DNA from 2 places in the Tsukamurella strandjordii genome. Region 2 is predicted to be linked to the other one. Evidence: riboswitches for the same ligand, from Rfam matches in the RefSeq annotation. Region 2 holds a riboswitch; the other holds the start of a gene.
The links. A riboswitch is a leader RNA that binds a small molecule or an ion and turns the genes downstream of it on or off. The one in region 2 is predicted to bind S-adenosylmethionine.
Positions count from the first base shown of each region.

Region 1: linked by a shared signal. The riboswitch ahead of ABD108_RS05260 (aminotransferase class V-fold PLP-dependent enzyme) and the one ahead of metX (homoserine O-acetyltransferase MetX) in region 2 are both predicted to bind S-adenosylmethionine.

Region 1 covers NZ_BAAAII010000002.1:901,304-910,989, forward strand. The annotation lists partial or broken gene ABD108_RS05240 (MDR family MFS transporter) at 1-200, opposite strand, end outside; gene ABD108_RS05245 (MarR family winged helix-turn-helix transcriptional regulator) at 197-673, opposite strand; gene ABD108_RS05250 (YbaK/EbsC family protein) at 784-1,275, opposite strand; gene ABD108_RS05255 (hypothetical protein) at 1,303-1,692, opposite strand; gene ABD108_RS05260 (aminotransferase class V-fold PLP-dependent enzyme) at 1,717-3,006, opposite strand; SAM riboswitch class IV at 3,072-3,183, opposite strand; gene ABD108_RS05265 (Dps family protein) at 3,354-3,827, shown strand; gene ABD108_RS05270 (HAD-IIA family hydrolase) at 3,845-4,630, shown strand; gene ABD108_RS05275 (RtcB family protein) at 4,637-5,803, opposite strand; gene ABD108_RS05280 (MFS transporter) at 6,017-7,369, opposite strand; gene ABD108_RS05285 (TetR/AcrR family transcriptional regulator) at 7,437-8,015, shown strand; gene ABD108_RS05290 (GNAT family N-acetyltransferase) at 8,025-8,555, opposite strand; gene ABD108_RS05295 (HNH endonuclease) at 8,726-9,686, shown strand, end outside.
Region 2 covers NZ_BAAAII010000002.1:502,749-512,434, forward strand. The annotation lists gene ABD108_RS03220 (APC family permease) at 1-607, shown strand, start outside; gene ABD108_RS03225 (DJ-1/PfpI family protein) at 612-1,415, opposite strand; gene yhjD (inner membrane protein YhjD) at 1,597-2,595, opposite strand; gene trpS (tryptophan--tRNA ligase) at 2,626-3,651, opposite strand; gene ABD108_RS03240 (exodeoxyribonuclease III) at 3,866-4,675, opposite strand; gene ABD108_RS03245 (barstar family protein) at 4,672-5,103, opposite strand; gene ABD108_RS03250 (guanyl-specific ribonuclease) at 5,100-5,567, opposite strand; gene ABD108_RS03255 (MFS transporter) at 5,578-6,723, opposite strand; SAM riboswitch class IV at 6,884-7,004, shown strand; gene metX (homoserine O-acetyltransferase MetX) at 7,013-8,167, shown strand; gene ABD108_RS03265 (hypothetical protein) at 8,178-9,581, opposite strand.

The DNA.
Region 1 (9,686 bases), 400 kb from region 2:
GCGGTGGTCACCCAGGCCTGCAGCTGATATCCGCTCAGGTCGTCGGCGATGGTGCGGATCGCGGTGGAGACGATCGTCTGGTCGAGCGCGGCGAGGAACATGCCGGTCATCAGTCCGGCCAGGATGTAGAGGATCTGCTTGTGCGTCAGCCCCGGCGCCGCAGCGTCGTCGATCACGGGCTGTTCGGTGGTGGCTGTCATCCGGGCTCCCGCATCAGTCGGAGGGCTTGTTCGAACTGGTGCAGGGCGCGGTTGCCCAGCTTGACGAACTGGTCGATCTCGTCGTCGGACCACTGGTCCAGCAGTGGCCGCAGTCGCTCGTTGCGGGATTCGCGGATGGCTGCGACCTTCGCCTTCCCGGTGTCGGTGGCGGCGACGAGGGCGGCGCGGCGGTCCGACGGGTCCGGGCTGCGTTCGGCGTACCCGAGATTGGTGAGGGTGGTCACGTACCGGCTGGCCGTCGACGGGTCGGTGTGGATCTGCTCGGCGAGCACGGAGGACCGCATGGGTCCGCCGTTGACCAGAGCGAACAGCGCCGAGTATGCCGCGAGCTCGACCCCGTCGGGCGCCACGGCGTGCCGCGTCATCGCGGAGTGCCGTTCCTTGAGTCGGGTCAGGTCGGAGATCACGCGGACCAGATCCTCGATCCGTTCCGCCCGTTCATCGTCGGTCATCTCGCCTCCGCAGCTTCCACCCCGGGCCGCGCACCTGTGCGACCGCGGCATCAAACTGCGTGCAGCCTACAACTATGTACTGCGATCGTCGATTCGGGCGAAGCGCCCGTTCACTCCGATGTCCGCACTATTCCGGCGCCGGTCAGGGCCACGAGCGCATCGAAATCGGTGCGGAAGATGGTGTCGTGCGTCCCGGCGGCGGCGTACAGATCGGGGTACTGGCGCAGCGATTCGTCGATCACGGTGACCAGGGGCGCCGGGTGTCCCACGGGCGAGACTCCGCCGATCACCTGACCGGTGGCGGCGGCCACGTCGTCGGGTTTGGCGCGCGCGATCCGTCCGTAGCCGAGCCGCCCGGCCAGGCCCGCGGTGTCCACCCGGTGCCGCCCGCTGGACAGGACCAGCAGGGGCGCACCGTCGACCAGGAAGACGAGGCTGTTGGCGATGGCGCCCACCTCGCAGCCGAGGGCGGCCGCCGCCTCGGCCGCGGTGGCGGCGCCGCCGGGGACGAACCGCACGGTGTCGGGGTGTCCGGCCGCGGCGAGCGCGGTGCGCACGGTCTCGGTGCGGCGACTGAAGGGAGTCGGGTCGGCCTCGGTCATGCCGACCAGTATGCCGCGGACCTGCGGTTACGCCGCCAGGAGGGAGGCGATGAGCTGCTGCGTGCGGGCGCCGCCCACGGGGCGCAGCACCACGGCGTCGGCCACCTCGGCGGCGTAGACGTCGTCGATCAGCGACTTCAGGCCCGACGGTGTGCCCACGTAGGTCACGCCGTCGGTGGCGGCGCCGAGGCTGGCGTAGCTGGCGCGGGCCTGGGCGGCCTGCTCGTCGATCACCACGTCCACCTCGAGCGCGACCGCGCCCGGCTCCCGTCCGGCGCGCTCGGCCTCGGCGCGCAGGTAGTGCCGCTCCTTCTGGGCGAGCCGCAGATCGGCGGCGCGCACGCGCGTCAGCTCCGTGGCGGCGGGCTCGCCGTCGACGGCGATCACCAGGGCGGGGCGGGAGACGGTCGCGGTCATCGTGTTCCTCCGGGTTCTCCAGGGTTACTTCGGTTGTGCGGTCAGGTCTTCGAGAGCGCGCACCAGGCGGTGCACATCGTTCTCGCCGGTGCCGAGGCCGAGGCTGGCGCGGACGGCACCGTCGTAGCATCCCAATCGGTTAACCACGGGATGCGCGCAGAACTTCCCGTCGCGCACGCCGATCCCGTAGCGGGACGAGAGGAACTCGGCCACCTCGCGCGGGGTTCGTCCGTCCACGGTGAAGGCCACGATGCCCACGCGGTCGGTGGAATCGGCCCAGATCCGCAGCGGGCGCACGCCGTCGATCCGGTTGAGCGAGCCCAGCAGCAGGTCGGTGAGGTAGTGCTCGTGTCGCGCGATCTCGGCCTCGCCGAGCTCGGCGATCGCCTCGCAGGCGGCGCCGATCGCGACCGCGCCCAGCACGTTCGGCGAGCCGGCCTCGTGCCGCGCGGGGCCGGTGTGCCAGGCCACCTCGACGGACTTCGCGACCGGAGTGCCGATCACCTCGTAGCTGGCGCCGCCGCCGCAGCGGTAGGGCTCGGCCTCGTCGAACCAGTCGGCCCGGCCCACGAGCACGCCCGAGCCGAAGGGGGCGTACAGCTTGTGTCCGGAGAAGGCGAGGTAGTCGATGCCGCTGTCCCGGAGCGAGATCCGACGGTGCGGCACCAGCTGGGCGCCGTCCACGGCGATCCGGGCGCCGTGCCGGTGGGCGAGGGCGGCGAGGCGGCGGATGGGCAGCACCTCACCGGTCACGTTGGAGGCACCGGTCACGCTGAGCAGCGCGGCCGGGCGGCGGGACAGTTCGGCCTCGACGGCCGCGAGCGTGCCCTCGATCGACAGCGGCGCGGAGACCACGCGGGCGCCGATCCGCTTCCAGGGCAGCAGGTTCGCGTGGTGCTCGCAGTCGAGCACCACCACCTCGCCGGGAACACAGGCGGCCAGCAGGTTGAGCGAGTCGGTGGTGTTGCCGGTGAAGATCACATGGTCGTCCGCGCGGGCGCCGATGAACTCGGCCACGATGTCGCGGGCGGCCTCGTAGCGGGCGGTGGAGCGCTGCGAGAGGTAGCCGGCGCCGCGGTGCACGCTGGCGTACTCGGCGAGCGCCCGCTGCACCGCCTCCTGCACCGGGAGCAGGGCCGGAGCACTGGCGGCGTAGTCGAAGTTGGCGTAGCGCACGGTGGCGCCGTCGGCGAGCGGGACGAACTCGTCGGCCCCTGTGACCTGGGCGATCGGCCCGAAGGCGAGCGGATCGGCGGCGCGCGCGGGGCGGCGGGTGGGGGCGAGGCAGGCGGTCCGGTCGAGGATCGTGGTCATCGTGAAACATCCTTCGTGTCAAGGACTCGTCGCCCGATGAGCCCGACACGTGCCGGGAAACGACGAATCCGCGCTTGCCGCGCTCGTTCGGCGCGGCCAGGTCGTCACCCGGAGCACCCCACCGCGGTGGAGGGTTGCCGACCAGCGAGCCGGGGCTTCGCGCTGGCACTCATGACCTGACGCAAGAATGCACTGCGCGCCCGGGCCTCGTCAAGGCTGGAATCACGGCGCGCGAAAACCTGCGTGAGGCATCTCACCTTTTCTGGAATCATTCCAATTAACCGCGTAGGGTCGGTTCCACCGGGTGAACAGCCCGTCGAGATCCATTCCCCACCAAGGAGGTAACGATGTCGAACCCCATCACCAGCACCCTGTCCCCCGAGGCCCAGAAGGTGGCAGGCGATGCCCTGCAGGGCTCCCTCGTCGACCTGATCGACCTCGGCCTGATCGCCAAGCAGGCCCACTGGAACGTGGTCGGCTCGCAGTTCCGGTCCGTGCATCTGCAGCTCGATGAGCTGGTCACCGATTCCCGGACCTTCGTCGACGAGGTGGCCGAGCGTGCCGCAGCGATCGGCGTGAGCCCCGACGGCCGCGCGGAGACCGTGGCCAAGACCGCCTCGACCGTCGGTTTCGAGGGCGGCTGGCAGCAGGACGGCACCGTGGTCGCGAAGATCGTGCAGAACCTGGCCGCCGTGGTGACCGCGCTGCGCGCACGGATCGAGGCCACCGAATCGGCCGATCCGGTCACCCAGGACCTGTTGATCTCCATCACCGCGCGTCTGGAGCAGCTGCACTGGATGTGGCAGGCCCAGCAGGCCTGACGGCGTAGATTCGGCACATGACGCAGTGGCATTACCTGATGGACATGGACGGCGTGCTGATCCATGAGGATCATCTGATCCCCGGAGCGGACGCCTTCCTCGCGGAGCTCACCGCGAATGACACCCCGTACATGGTGCTGACCAACAACTCGATCCGCACGCCGCGCGATCTGCGCGCCCGGCTGCTGGCGACGGGAGTGGACATCCCGGAGCGCAGGATCTGGACGTCGGCGCTGGCCACTGCCAAGTTCCTGCAGGAACAGCGGCCGGGCGGCAGCGCCTACGTGGTGGGCGAATCGGGCCTGACCACCGCGCTGCACGAGGTGGGCTACGTGCTCACCGAGAACGATCCCGACTACGTGGTGCTCGGGGAGACCCGCAACTACTCCTTCGAGGCGATCACCACCGCCATCCGGCTGATCGAGCGCGGGGCGCGGTTCATCGCCACGAACCCCGACCCGACGGGGCCGTCCAAGGAGGGCTCACTGCCCGCCACCGGCGCGGTGGCCGCGCTGATCCGCGAGGCCACCGGCCGGTCGCCGTACTACGTGGGCAAGCCGAACTCGCTGATGATGCGGTCGGCGCTGCGGGCGCTCGGGGCGCACTCCGAGGACACCCTGATGATCGGGGACCGGATGGACACCGACATCGTCTGCGGCCTGGAGGCCGGCTTGCACACGATCCTCGTGCTCACCGGGATCTCCACCCCCGAGTCGGTCCCGCTGTTCCCCTACCGTGCCACCCGCGTCATCGATTCCGTCGCGGATCTCGTGGGGAGCACGGAGAACCCGTTCCCGGCCTGACCGACGTCACTGTCCCTTCACGTTGACGATCTGCCGCAGTACCGCGCGCACCGTCACCAGGTCGGTGGCATCGGCCATCACCCGGTCGATCGGCTTGTACGCCTGCGGGATCTCGTCGATGAAGTCGGCGCTGTCGCGGAACTCGATGCCCACCATGGCCTCCCGCAACTGCTCGTGCGTGAACGCCTTACGCGCGGCCGACCGGGAGTACTCCCTGCCTGCGCCGTGCGGCGAGCTGTTCAACGACGGGGCGTATCCCTTGCCCTCGACGATGTACGACGCGGTGCCCATCGAGCCCGGGATGAGGCCGAGCTTGCCCTCGGTGGCCTCGATGGCACCCTTCCTCGATACCCACACCTCCTTGCCGAAGTGCTTCTCGCGCTTGGTGAAGTTGTGGTGGCAGTTGATCCGCTCGGCCTCGACCACGGGTGTGCCCACCCACTCGCCGAGCTGCCGGATCACCCGGTCCATCATCTCCTCACGGTTGAGCAGCGCGAAGTGCTGCGCCCACTTCAGTTCGGCGATGTACCTGCGGAACTCCGGCGTTCCCTCCACGAGGTAGGCCAGATCCGGGTCGGGCAGCTCGATCCACCACTGCTTGCAGAGGCGGGTCGCCACGGCGATGTGGTGCTGGGCGATCTTGTTGCCCACGCCACGCGATCCCGAGTGCAGGAAGGCCCAGACGGTGTCGTCCTCATCGAGGCTGATCTCGATGAAGTGATTACCTCCGCCCAGGGTGCCGAGCTGCAGCGCCCAGTTCCCCGCGTACGTGGCGGGATCGAACTCGGCGCGCTCGGCCAACGCCGTGAGCTCCGCGATGCGCGGCTCCGCGGTGGCTACGACCTTCTTGTTGTAGCGCCCCGGCGACAGCGGGATCGCCCGCTCGATCGCCTCACGGATCACTGAACGATCCTGGGGCAGATCGGTCTTCGTGAACTGGGTGCGGACCGCGATCATGCCGCAGCCGATGTCGACGCCGACCGCCGCGGGGATCACGGCGCCCAGGCTCGGGATCACCGATCCGACGGTGGCCCCCTTACCGAGGTGGGCATCCGGCATCAAGGCGACGTGCGGGTAGATGAACGGCAGCCTCGCCGTGGTGATGGCCTGCTCGCGGGTCTTCTCGTCCAGGATGGACGCCCACGAGACCAGGGACTTGTTGATCTTCTCCATGTCTTTCTCGTCTCGGTGTGGTTGGTCACCGGTCCGAGCGACCCTGCGTCTCACGCATGGCACCGGGCCGGCGGTGGAGCGACGGCCCGGGTTTGCCGCAGGTTATGCGGGCACGCCGAACCGGCGGCAGTAGCACTGACGCAGTTCGGGGAGATGACGCATAACCATACTGTGCACAGTAGCGAACCGAATGATGCCAGTCCACAGGATTTCTCAGCCGCGATCGGCGGCCCGAGACCCACGGTGTGCGACGAGCGCGCCGAAAGCTACGACACCCGCGATCACGGACATCAGGATGAAGGCGACGCGGTAGCTGGCCGCATCGTCGAGAATCGACGTCGTGGCAGCGACGAGGGCCGACAGCCCCAGTCCGCCGCCGACTTGTTTGGCGCAGTTCATTATTCCGGACGCGACTCCCTCAGTTCCGGCCGGAGCGCCCGCTACCGCCAGTTTCGTCAGCGGCAAGGTGAACAGCCCCGCACCGGCAGCGATGAAGACCGCGGGAACGAAGACCGCGCCGAGGTAGGTGTCTCCGGGCGCAAGGCGGCTCTGGAGAAGAAATCCGAAGGCCACCGAGGTGGCGCCGACCGCGATCAGCACGGGCGGGGGCAGGTGCCGCATCAGCACGGGCGTCGCCCGGAGACCGACTGCGAGTTGGATCAGCGTGTGCGGCACGAACCCCATGCCGGCCTGGAGCGCCGTGTACCCGAGAACACCCTGCATCTGCAGGCTGAGAAATAGCCACATCGGTACCAGCGCGGCGCCGGAGAGCAGCACCCCGGCGTTGCCCCAACGAAACTGGCGCGCCGCGAGGACGCTGCGCGGGAGCAGCGGGTGCGCCGATCGCCGATCACGCAGAAGGAACGCGCCGAGCAGCATCGCGCCCACTCCCGCGGCGACGCCGGCAGCCACGAGGTCCCGCTGACCCGCCGCGCTCACGGCGTAGGCGGTCGCGAGGAGGCCGCCGGTCGCGAGGGCAGCGGGCGCACCGTCGAGCCTGGGGCGCGAGCGCGCCGTTCTGGTGGGCAGCGCCCGCGACGCGAGAAGGAAGGCGACGATGCCCAGCGGCACGTTGACCAACAGGGTCGCGCGCCAACCGGCGAGCTCGGTGAGCAGTCCGCCACAGACATTGCCCGCGGTACCGCCCGCGACGCTCGTCGCGCTCCACCAGGCCATCGCGGTCGTCCGCTCCGCGTCGTCGACGAAGACGGACGTGATCGTCGCTAGAGCTGCAGGAGCGAGCACCGCCGCCGCCGATCCCTGGAGAGCACGGCCGGCGAGCAGAATCTCGGCGGAAGGGGCGGCGCCCGCCACGAGGCTCGCCGCCGCGAACGCCCCACTGCCCGCCAGGAATGCCGCCCGAACGCCCAGAACGTCGGACAGGCGGCCACCCACCAGCAGGAGCCCCGCGTACGGCAACAGATATGCGGTCACCACCCATTGCTGCCCCACCGCGGTCAGACCGAGTTCATCGCGCACCGTCGGCAGGGCGACGTTGACGACGGACACGTCCAGCGTGATCGATAGCTGCGCGAGGCAGGCTGCGACGAGGACCTGGCCGCGCATCACCACCCCTATCTGAGTCACGTGTATCAAGACAATGTGATACAAACGTATCAACAAGGAGGTGCCGATGCCACGCACCGTCGACCACGACGAGCGGCGCGCGCAATTGGCCGATGCTCTGGCCCGCGTCGCGGCGCGAGACGGCCTGCACGCCGTCTCGATGCGGGCGGTCGCCGCGGAGGCAGGGACGTCACTTCGGCTCGTGCAGTACTACTTTGAGAACAAGCGGCAGCTGTTGATCGGCGCGATGCGGCAGCTGGAGGAGCGCTCGAACGCCCGCTGGCAGGCGCGGCTGGCGAGGGCAACGGATCCGCGAGCAAGGTTGCGCGCCTTCATCGCCGAGGCGCTGCCCACCGATTCCGACAGCATCGACTTCTACCGGGTGAGTGCCGCCTTCGGCGAGATGGCGACGACCGACCCCGAGCTCGCGGCAGAGCCGCTCGCGGGTGGAATCGCGCGACTGCGGTCCGCCGTGCTCGAGGCCTTCCGGGCCGCCGATCTCGCACCGGACGCGGTCCCGGAACACGAAACCGACGCCCTCATCTCCCTCTGCAACGGTCTTAGCACCGCCGTCCTCATCGGCCACCACACCGCCGACGCGGCCATCGCCATCGCGGAGTATCACATCGACCGCGCGTTCGGTTGATCTCGGCGGTCACGAGCATCCCAGGGCCGCAGCCAGTTCGCGCGACGACAGAGGCCGGTCGGCATAGACCAGTCTGATGACCGTCGGGTCGGGATTGCCTGCGTCGGGAGCACGGTGGATGAGCGACAGCCCCACCTTCTCCGCCACCCGCGCGGAAGCGCGGTTGTGTTCGACAAGATACGCGACGATCGGCAGCGAATCGTCGTGCCGTCGCGCGGCATCGACCGCGGCGTGCGCAACTCTGGTGGCCAAGCCACGCCCGTGCATGCTCGCAGCGAGGCGGTACCCGAGGTTCCAGAACGCATCACGGCGACGATCGCATCCGCCGTATCCGATGATCGAATCCTGCGTGCGCACGACCCATGGCCCGAGGCCGTCCCTGTCCCACTGCGAGGTCCACCTGTCCACCAGCGCGCGAGTCTCGTCGATCGATGTGTGCCGAAGACTTGGATAATGCGTCCATAACCTCGGGTCCGAGACGATGGCGTGCAGGTCCGCCACATCGGCCTCCGTGGGGCGGCTCAGGCTCACGTCGTCCACGCTGTTCTTCCTACCACCCGTGGCATCAGGGAGCGCGCCGATCTACGACAGGCTCGCCCGGGTGGTCGCGGCTAGGGCTACGGCGAATGGTTCAATCTACTCTGAAATCATCTGGATAAGTCGACGTTTCAACTCGAAAACTTGTCAGTGGGTGGTCGTAGAGTTCGAGTATGGAAGCGGAAGACATCACCTCTGGCACACCGAGCGACGTGATCGCCGAGCTCGGCGAGTTGGAGCGGTTGCGCGCGCGGGTGGCATTCGATCAGTACCGATTGATCGCCACGCTGCTGCGGCAGCGGGTATGTGAGCGGATCGCCGCCGGGGTTCCCCAGGAACGCTGGGAGGCGGGAATCGCCTCCGAAGTAGCGCTGGCGTTGCATATCTCGCCGAATCGGGCCACCACTATGGTGTCGCGGGCGAAGGCACTGGAGAAGGATCTGCGCGAGACCTACGGCCGGCTGCGAGATGGAGCCGTCTCGCCGGAGGCGGTCGAGGTCATCGTAGCCGGAGTCTCCCATCTGGAGCCGCGGCTGAAAGCAGCGGCTGATGCCGAACTGTGCGGGGAGAGCTTCGCCGCATCCGGTCTGGGGCTCAAGCGACTACACGACACGGTGCGGCAGACTGCGTATCAGCTCGACGCGCGGGCCACGGTAGACCGCGTCGCGCTGGCTGCCAAAGATCGCCGCGTCACCATCCGGCCGGCACCGGATTGCATGGCGCGGGTATCGGTCCTGCTTCCGGTCGCGCAGGCCGTCGGGCTGTACGCGTCTCTGAAGACCGCTGCAGACAGTCTGTTCGGCGCCCCCGGGGAGCCGCGGAATCGGGCGCAGATCATGGCCGATACCGCGTTCGCCCGGATCACCGGCCGCGACAGCGCCGAGGGCCAGCCTGTCACCGTCAACCTCACGATGCCCGCAACCGTGCTCTTCGGCGATGCGAAGGGCACCGCACACCTCGCCGGCGGCGGCACGCTCCCCGCGGAGATCGCACGCCACCTGATCGGCGCAGCAACCGCGAACTCGATCGCGTGGGTCAAACGCCTCTACGTGCAGCCGGAGTCGGGTGCCGTGGTCGCGTTGGATTCCCGGTCCCGACTGTTCCCGGCCGGGCTCGCCGAGGTGATCGCCGCAC
Region 2 (9,686 bases):
CGGCGCACCCGTGGGCGGCGCCGTGCTCGCCGGACTACTGCTGCTGACCGTCGCGATCTCGGCACTGTCCTCGACCCAGTCGACGGTGTTGCCCACGGCCCGCGGCACGCTCGCGATGGCGGTGTACAAGGCGGTGCCCGACCGATTCGCGCGGGTCGATCCGAAGTACCTGACACCGTCCTTCGGCACGGTCGTGATGGGCGCCTCCGCCCTGCTGTTCTACCTGACGCTGTCCGTGGTCAGCCGCAATGCGCTCGAGGACTCGATCAAGTCGCTGGGCCTGGCGGTCGCCTTCTACTACGCGATCACGGCCTTCGCGTGCGTCTGGTACTTCCGCCGCACACTGTTGCGGTCGGCCCGGAACTTCGTGCTGCGGTTGCTGTTCCCGCTCCTGGGTGGGCTCACCATGGTGTGGGCCTTCGGACAGAGCGCCGTGGACATGATCGCGCCCGACTACGGTGCCACCACCATCGGCGGGATCGGCGGCGTCTTCGTACTGGGCGTGGGCATGCTGGTGCTGGGGATCCCGCTGATGATCGCGTGCGCCGTCCACCGGCCTGCCTTCTTCCGCGGCGTGACCCTCCCGCGGGACGCCGCGGAGCGCTGAGGAATCAGCGCTTGAGGGCACCCATGAGCAGTGTGCGCGCAGTCTTGCGGGTGGTCTCGGAGGCAGTGCTGTAGTGGCCGCTGCGGAAGGGCGGCTGCGGGTCGTACTCGATGCTCAGCTGCGCCGCCTCGGCCGTCGCGCGGTCTCGGATCCGCGAGATCAGCCACAGCGTGCAGTCGAGCCCGGCGGATACCCCGGCGGCGCTGACGAACTGGTCCGATCGCACGATCCGGGCCTCGGGCCGGGGCTTCGCCCCCAGCGATCCGAGGAGGTCCATCGCGATCCAGTGGGTGGTGGCGGGACGTCCCGCCAGCAGGCCCGCGTGCGCCAGGATCAGCGCGCCGGTGCACACCGAGACCGTCCAGGTCGCCCGGCCGCTGGTGCGGGACACCCAGTCCCGCAGCACTGTCCGCCGCCCCGTGTCATCAGCCGACGGTCCGCCGGGCACCAGCAGCACATCGGCGGGCTTCGCCGTGGCGAAGGAGTGCGTGGCCGGCAGCCGCAGCAGGCCCGAGTCCATCCGCACCGGCGCACCGTCTTCGCTGACGAACTGCATCGTGACGCCCGGAACGTAATTGAGGAGCTCGTAGGGTCCCACCGCGTCGAGGGCCGTCATGCCGTCGTACAGCAGGATGGACACCACCACGGCGCGGCCCGCCTCGAACGGCGCCGGTGCACTGCCGTGCTCCTCGATGCCCTTCTGGCCCTGGTCATTCGGCGCCGCGGACGCACCACCGGCCACCGCCGCTGCCGCCGCGGCGGCAGATACCCCTGCGCCGGCGATCACGGCTCGTCTACTCACTGTCATCTGGTCCCTTCTTCCGGTCACTATCTGGACCGTAGTCCGGTCAGCGGCGGCGCGGAACCCGTAACCCGCTCCCCGCAACGGATTTTCATGAATCCTTCACGCCCGCGGTGACGACCGGCCACCGGCCAACGGCCACGGGTCAACGGCCACGGGACAACGACCACAACTCAACGGCGGCGGATCAGCGGCGGCGGCGCACCAACGCGCCGAGGCCGATGCCCGCGACCAGGCCCGCCGCACCCGCCGCCACGCTGCGGCCGGGATCGGACTCCTGCCGGATCACCGGCGAGATCACCACCGGGTCGGGTACCGCGGGGATCACGTACTGCTGATTGCGCGGGTCGGTCGCCGCCCACGCCGTCGCGAACAGCACGATCCGCGCCGTGAAGTAGATGAACAGCATGATGCCGAGGATCGGCCCGAAGGTCGCCCCGGCGGGCCCCTTCATGGTGTTGCCGATGAGAAGGGCGGCCACCTGCATGAAGGCGTAGAAGACGATCGACGTCAGGAGCCCGGCGCGCAGGGCGTTGCGCCACGGGAACTGCACCCGCGGAAGCTTGGCGATCACGAAGGTCCACAGGGCCCAGCCGGCCAGGATGGTGACGATGATCGTGGCGGTGGTGACCAGCCCCTGCAGGCCCGGAACGTCACCGAGGCCGAGCGCGTCGAGGATCTTCGAGGTGAGCGGACTGTTGCCGACCGCCATGAGGGCGATGCAGGCCACGATCACCACGAACAGGCCGATGAGGGCTCCGAGGTCCTGCAGCTTGGTCTTGACGAAGTTCTGCTCGGGCACCTCGCTGTCCCACATCGCGGTCAGCGCGGCGCGCACGTTCGACATCCACCCGAGACCGGCCCAGAGTCCACCCGCGAGGCCCACGATGCCGACGGTGCCGCGCGAGCCGATCGCCTGATCGATGAGGTCGTTGACCGATTTGCGCAGGCTCTCGTCGCTGATCGCCGAATTGATCGTGAGCTTGAGCTCCGCGAGCAGGTCCGCGTCGTTGATCAGGACGTAGCCACCGACCGAGAAGGCGACCATGGCCAGCGGGAACAGCGCGAAGACGCTGAAGTAGGTGATACCCGCGCCGAAGTAGTCGCCCTTCTTGTCCTGGTACCGCTCGGCGGCGGCCATGAGGTGATCGAACCATGGCCAGCGCTGCCGATACTTGTCGAGCATCCCCGGACGACCTCCTGCTTTTGCAACCGCTTAGGGCGCCAGGAACCCTACCCTGTCGTAGACATCCGCGAGGGTGCGGGATGCGATCTCCCGCGCGTGTTCGCGGCCCTGGGCGATGATCCGGCCGAGCTCCGTGCGGTCCTCGAGGTACTCGTCCACCCGCCCGCGCAGCGGCGTGGTGAAGTCGACCAGGATATCGGCGACATCGGTCTTGAGCTCGCCGTAGCCCTTCCCCTCGTACTTGGTCTCGAGCTGCTCCATGGTGGCGCCGGTGAAGGCGGATTCGATGGTGAGCAGGTTGGAGACGCCGGGCTTGTTCTCCCGGTCGAACCGGATCTCGCGCTCGGTGTCGGTGACGGCGGACTTGACCCGCTTGGCGATCACCTTGGGATCGTCGAGCAGGCTGATCAGGCCCGCATCCGATTCCGCGGACTTGCTCATCTTCGCGGTCGGGTTCTGCAGGTCGTAGATCTTGGCGGTGCCGGAGACGATGTACGGCTCGGGCACTACGAAGGTCTTCTTGAACCGGGTGTTGAAGCGCTGAGCCAGGTTCCGGGTCAGCTCGAGGTGCTGGCGCTGGTCCTCGCCGACCGGCACCACCTGCGGGCGGTAGAGCAGGATGTCGGCGGCCATGAGGATCGGGTAGGTGAACAGTCCCACCGACGAGCTGTCGGTGCCGTTCTTGGCCGACTTGTCCTTGAACTGCGTCATCCGGCTGGCCTCGCCGAAACCGGTGATGCAGCTGAGGACCCAGGTGAGCTCCGCGTGCTCCGGGATCTGCGACTGGACGAAGATGGTGGACCGCTCGGGGTCCACCCCGAGCGCGAGCAGCTGCGCCACGGCGAAGACGGTGCGCTCGCGCAGTGCCTTCGGATCGTGCGGCGTGGTGATGCCGTGCATGTTCGGGATGAAGTAGAAGGTCTCGAACTCGTCCTGCAGGGCCACCCACTGCCGTACCGCGCCGAGGTAGTTGCCGAGGTGGAACGAGTCCGACGTCGGCTGGATTCCCGACAGCGCACGCTGCCGCTTCGCGGGGGTGGGGGCGGTCTCAGTCACGATCGTTGAGTCTATCGACCGCCGCTCGCCACGTCTCTTCAGTATCCGGTCGGTATCCGGCCGGCCGGTGCACCGACGGGAGCAGGGGCGGCACCGCCCGGCCCGGTCGCCGCCATTTCGCCACCGTTGCCGCCGCCGCGTACCCGAGCACCTGGTGGCTGCCGCCGGCGGGACACGCGATCCGCCTCCCCGTGCGGCAGCCCGCTCGTCGCCGCTAGTCGCGGTACTCGACGGTGACCGGCGCGTGGTCCGACCAGCGCAGGGCGTAGGTGTCCGCGCGCTCCACCCGCGCTGCTGTCGCGCGGGCGGCGAGGGCGTTGTTCGCGATCTGCAGGTCGATCCGCCAGCCGGAGTCGTTGTCGAAGGCCTTGCCGCGCCACGACCACCAGGCGTACGGGCCCGGCGTATCGGGATGCAGCTCGCGAACGACGTCGGTGAAGGGACGGCCGGCACCGATGTAGGTGCTCATCCACTCCCGCTCCTCGGGGAGGAAGCCCGAGTTCTTGACGTTTCCCTTCCAGTTCTTGATGTCCAGTTCGGTGTGGCCGATGTTCCAGTCACCGCACACCACCACGTCGCGCCGGCGGCGTCCGAGCTTGGCGAGGTACTCGCCGAACTCCTTGCGGAAGCGGTCCTTCTCGTCCTGGCGTTCGGTGCCCACATCGCCCGAGGGCAGGTAGAGCGAGCCGACGGTGAGCGTGCCGAAGTCCGCCTCCAGGTATCGGCCAGCCTCGTCGAATTCGGCACTGCCGAAGCCGATGCGCACCGCATCGGGCTCGCGGCGCGAGAGGATCGCGACGCCGTTGCGGCCCGCGGTCGACGATTCCGCAGCGGTGACGTGCCACCCCTCGTCGAGAGCGGGCGCGAGCGCGGTCAGCGTCTGCTTGTGCGTGGCACGCACCTCCTGCAGCGCGACGACGTCGGCCTTCGTCGCGCGCAGCCAGGGCAACATCCCGAGGTTCTCCTCGGACCGCTGCTTGACCGCGGCGCGGATGCCGTTGACGTTGATCGACGTGACGATCATGCGAGCGCCGCCACGGTGAGACCGGCATCGGACCAGGTGGCGCGGACAGCAGCATCGTCGGCATCGGGGCCGGTGCTCAGCAGCACCTGGACGCCCCGGTCGGCGAGCACCGAGACGAAGACGTCGAACGAACCCGCCTCATCCGCGAGAACCTGCTCGGCCTCGGCGATCGCGACCACCACCAGGGCCGGGCCGCCCAGCCAGCCCAGGTCTCCCAGACAATCCGCGAGGGCGTCCCAGTTCGCACCGAAGTCGAGCGGGAACTGCAGGACGGCGGACAACTCGTCGAGTAGCGCCGCCTTGGCGCGCATGCGGCTTCCGCGGGCGACGAGCACGCGGGGCCGCTCGCGCTGCTTGAGGCTGTCGAGATCGGCGCTGGTGAGCGCCGCCCCGGAGCCGGAGGCCAGGAACTGCGGAAGAGTGCTCATCGGATCCTCGTGAAGGTCTCGTAGTGGTCGAGGGTGTACCAGGCGCTGCCGTCCGAGCCGGTGATGATGCGTTCGGCATCCCGGCCGCGGTTCGGCTTCTTGATGTTGACGTCCCACTCGGTGTAGCGCACCTTCTTGCCGTCCGCACCGGTGGCCGGCAGCCGCTTCTCGAAGTTGCCGAAGTTGCGGCCGCCCTGCGTTCCGGAGCCGTCCTTCGGCGGCCAGGTGCCGGCGTCGATCTTGGCGAGCGTGTCGGAGACCCGTTGGGGTACGGCCGTGTTCGCCGCGGAGCGGGACGGGGCACCGGGTTTGGCGGTGACCGAGCGCGAGGCGCCCGACGGGGCCTTGGCGGCCGCCGACGTGGCGCCCGCGGATTCCGCTGCCGGCTGGCTCGACTTACCGCAGGCCGTGAGACCGAACACCGCGAGCAGGGTGATCGCGCACAGCGCGAGGATCCTTCGCATGGGCCCGACCCTACCGGCGGGCACCGACAGGTTCCGGGGCGCGGCGCGCCGCCAGCAGGCCGATGCCGAAGACGCCCAGGCCCGCGACGGCCAGGCCGCTGCCGACCAGCGCCGGTGCCGTGTAGCCGTAGCCTGCGGCGATCACGGCACCGCCGAGGAAGGCACCGAGAGCGTTGGCGATGTTGAGCGCCGAATGGTTGAGGGTGGCGGCCAGGGTCTGCGCCTCCCCCGCGACGTCCATCAGGCGCGTCTGCAGCGCGGGGACGAGTGCCGACCCGGTGAGGCCGATGAGGAAGAACAGCGAGATCGCGGCGACCGGCTCCGGCGCGAACGCCGAGAACAGCGCCTGCAGCACCACGAGACCGGCGAGCGTGGCGACGATCGACCGGTTCACCGAGAAGTCGGCGGCACGACCGCCCACCACGTTGCCGATCACCATGCCCACGCCGTACACAGCGAGCACGAAGGGCACCGCGGACTTCTCCAGCCCGGACACACTGGTCAGAGTGGTGCTGATGTAGGTGTAGACCGCGAACATGCCGCCGAACCCGACCACACCGGTGAGCAGCGCGAACCACACCTGCGGGCGGCGCAGGGCGCCGAGCTCGGTGAGCGGGTTGGTGACGGGGATGTCGACGGCGGGCAGCCACACCAGGAGCGCGATCACCGTGGCGGCGCCGATCACCACGACCACCGACAGCGCGTACCGCCAGCCGAAGGCGTCGCCGAGCCAGGTGGTGAGGGGGACTCCGATCACGTTGGCCACGGACAGGCCCATGAGGACCTGGCCGACGGCGCGCCCGCGGCCCGCCGGTCCGGCGAGGTGCGCGGCGACGAGCGCGGCCACCCCGAAGAAGGCGCCGTGCGGCAGGCCCGCGATGAAGCGCGCGGCCATCAGGGTCTCGTAGTTGGGCGCGATCACCGAGAGCGTGTTGCCGAGGGTGAAGGCCACCATCAGCGCGACGAGCAGGGTGCGGCGCTGCACGCGGGCGAAGGCCGCGGCGATGAGCGGAGCGCCCACCACCACGCCGAGGGCGTAGGCGGCGATCACATGGCCGGCGACCGGTTCCGATACGCCGAGATCGGCCGCGATGTCGGGGAGCAGACCCATCGCCGCGAATTCGGTGGTGCCGATGCCGAAGCCTCCGAGGGCCATCGCGCCGACGGCAAGACTGATGCGCGTGGATGGGTTCACACGCCGGTGCAACACCGGGCGGGCGCGATTGGTTCCCCATCGCGCCTGTGAACTCCTTCACAGGGCGGGGCCTTCCCCGCTACCCCTGCCGCCCGAATCCGGTCGGTTATGATGCAGGCCAGGTCATGAGTGTCAGCGTCAGGCCCCGGCTCGCTGACCGGCAACCCTCCGCCGCGGTGGGGTGCCCCGGGTGATGACCAGGTTTCCCGGCGGACAGCCCCGCCGGGCGGCAAACGCGAGAAGAGGTTCGGTGACCATCAGCATTCCCGCAGGCAGGACCGATCGCAGTCACGCAGGTGACTGGGCGCGGGTTCCCGACGGTGCGATGCAATCGGTCGGGATCGGCGCCTTCCGGCTGGAATCGGGCGAGGTCCTCGACGATGTGACGATCGCCTTCCAGCGCTGGGGTGCGCCCAATGAGGCCGCCGACAACATCGTGCTGGTGCTGCACGCACTGACCGGCGATTCGCATGCGGCCGGCACCGCCGACGGCGAGCACGGCCAGGCGGGATGGTGGAACGGACTGATCGGTTCCGGTGCACCGGTGGACACCGACGAGTGGTGCGTGGTCTCGGCCAATGTCCTGGGCGGATGCTCGGGGTCCACCGGCCCGTCGTCGGTGGCCGCCGACGGCCGCAGATACGGCTCGCGATTCCCGACGATCACCGTGCGCGACCAGGTGGAGGCCGAACGCGAGCTGCTGCGGGCTCTCGGCGTCCGGGAGATCGCCGCGGTCGCCGGCGGCTCGATGGGCGGCGCCCGGGCCCTGGAGTGGGCCGTGAGCCATCCCGATTCGGTGCGCGCCGCACTGGTGCTCGCCGTCGGCGCCCGGGCCACGGCGGATCAGATCGGCACCCAGACAACGCAGATCCAGGCGATCACCTCCGATGCGAACTGGCGCGGCGGCGATTACCACGATTCCGGCGCCGCACCCGAGGCCGGCCTGGGCATCGCCCGTCGGATCGCGCACCTGACCTATCGCACCGAGATCGAACTCGACTCGCGCTTCGCCAATCACCCTCAGGGCGAAGAGGATCCACTGAACGGAGGACGGTACGCCGTGACCTCCTACCTCGATCACCAGGCGTCGAAGCTGGTGCAGCGCTTCGATGCCGGCAGCTACGTGGTGCTGTCGGAGGTACTCAATCACCATGACGTCGGCCGGGGCCGCGGCGGCGTCGAGGCCGCCCTGCGCGGCTGCCCCGTGCCCACCGTGGTGGGCGGCATCGATTCCGACCGCCTCTACCCGCTGCGCCTGCAGCAGGAGATCGCCGATCTGCTCCCCGGCTGCGAGGGGCTGCGCGTCGTGCACTCCCGCGACGGCCACGACGGCTTCCTCACGGAGAGGGATGCGGTAGCCGAATTGCTCACCGCGACGATGGAACTGGCCCGCCGACCACGCTGAGCCGCAAGCGCTACGCCGCGGGCGTGGTCACGGTCGGCGACTCGGGCGCCTGCTCCCCCGCCGATGGCTGCACGGGCGCGGGCGGTACGTCCGGCCCGGAGGCACCCTCGGGAAGGTGTGCCCCACCGCCCACGATCGGCAGCGGCGGATGCTCGGACGTGGGCGACGGCGCGGTCGGCGTTCCGGTGCCACCCGTCGTGGGCACGCCGGGACTGGTCGGACTCGGGGTGCCCGTCGTCGGGCTGCCGGTGGGCGGAGTCGGCAACAGGATCGTGGGCCAACCGGTACCCGGCGTGGATGGGACGGTGGGCGTCGTCGGCAGCGGCCCGACGGTGCGGCCGGGGGTTCGCGTCCGCGGCGCAGTGGGCGGCGGAGCGAAGGTCGTCATCACGGGCGGCACGGTGACCTCGTCGCGGGAATGATCGCGAGGCACGTTGGTCGGCACCACCAGCTCGCCGCCGGCCAAGGTGGTGGTCGTCGAGGTGAACTCCTCACGAGTCGTGCTGCCCTGCACCGCATCCGACGTCGTGGCATCGGTCACCAGGGGCAACCGGTCGGTGCTGTCCCCGGTGGGGCCGATGAGGCCGGTCGCGTAGGTCGTGATGAGGACGGCGAAGGCGAGCGCCGCCACCACCAGTACCGGGAGGATGGTCGCAGTGAGCCGCACGCTGTGCCCACCGAAGGCGCCGAAGCCGGAGCCGAGGCGGGCCGTGCCCGCAGGGGCGGCGCCGGCGGTCCGATCGGCGGCCAGGAGCGCCGCGCCCGTGGCCGCGACCGCTTCCGGCTCGTCGACGTCCACCGTCTCGATGTGAGAGGTACGGGCCACACCGGAGATCGCCTCGCGGATCGCGGCGTGCTGGGCGCCACCGCCGATCAGGACCAGCGCCTCGGGCGGGGTACCGGCCCCGTCGACCACTCCGCGGACGAATTCCGCTGCGGCACTCGGTGTATCGAATCCGGGTTCGGTGCCGGAAACGGCGACCGCGGTGGTGCGGGCGGTCGCGGTCACGGCACCGTCGGTCACGGTGTGCACCCGCATCCCACCGGCCCCGATATCGGCGATCAGCGTCACGGAATAGCGGGCGATGGCTCCACTGTCGTCGAGCGCGCGGAGCACCGCATCGGTCTCGCGCACGACCTCGGCGGCGCGGAGTTCGCCGCGGATGCCGAACCGCGCCGCCAGCAGATCGCGGCGGGTGCGCACGGCGACGGCGGAGGCATCGACGGGGCGTTCGGCGCGGGCGGCGAGTAGGTCGAAGCCCGAGGCCAGCAGGTCGCTGCGGCGGCCCAGACGGTAAGGGCCGGGGTCGATGGTGCGGGTCTGCTGACCGACGACCTCGCCGTCCTCCCATTCGAGCAACACGCAGTGGACCGGGCCGCGACCGATGGAAGCGCCGAATGACGTGGTGGTCATGGGCACCTCCGATCACGTCGCATTAGTCCGTTATCTGGTCACATCGTACCCGATACGAAATCGTTACATACGTCATCCTGAAGGATGAAATGCGATGACCGCAGA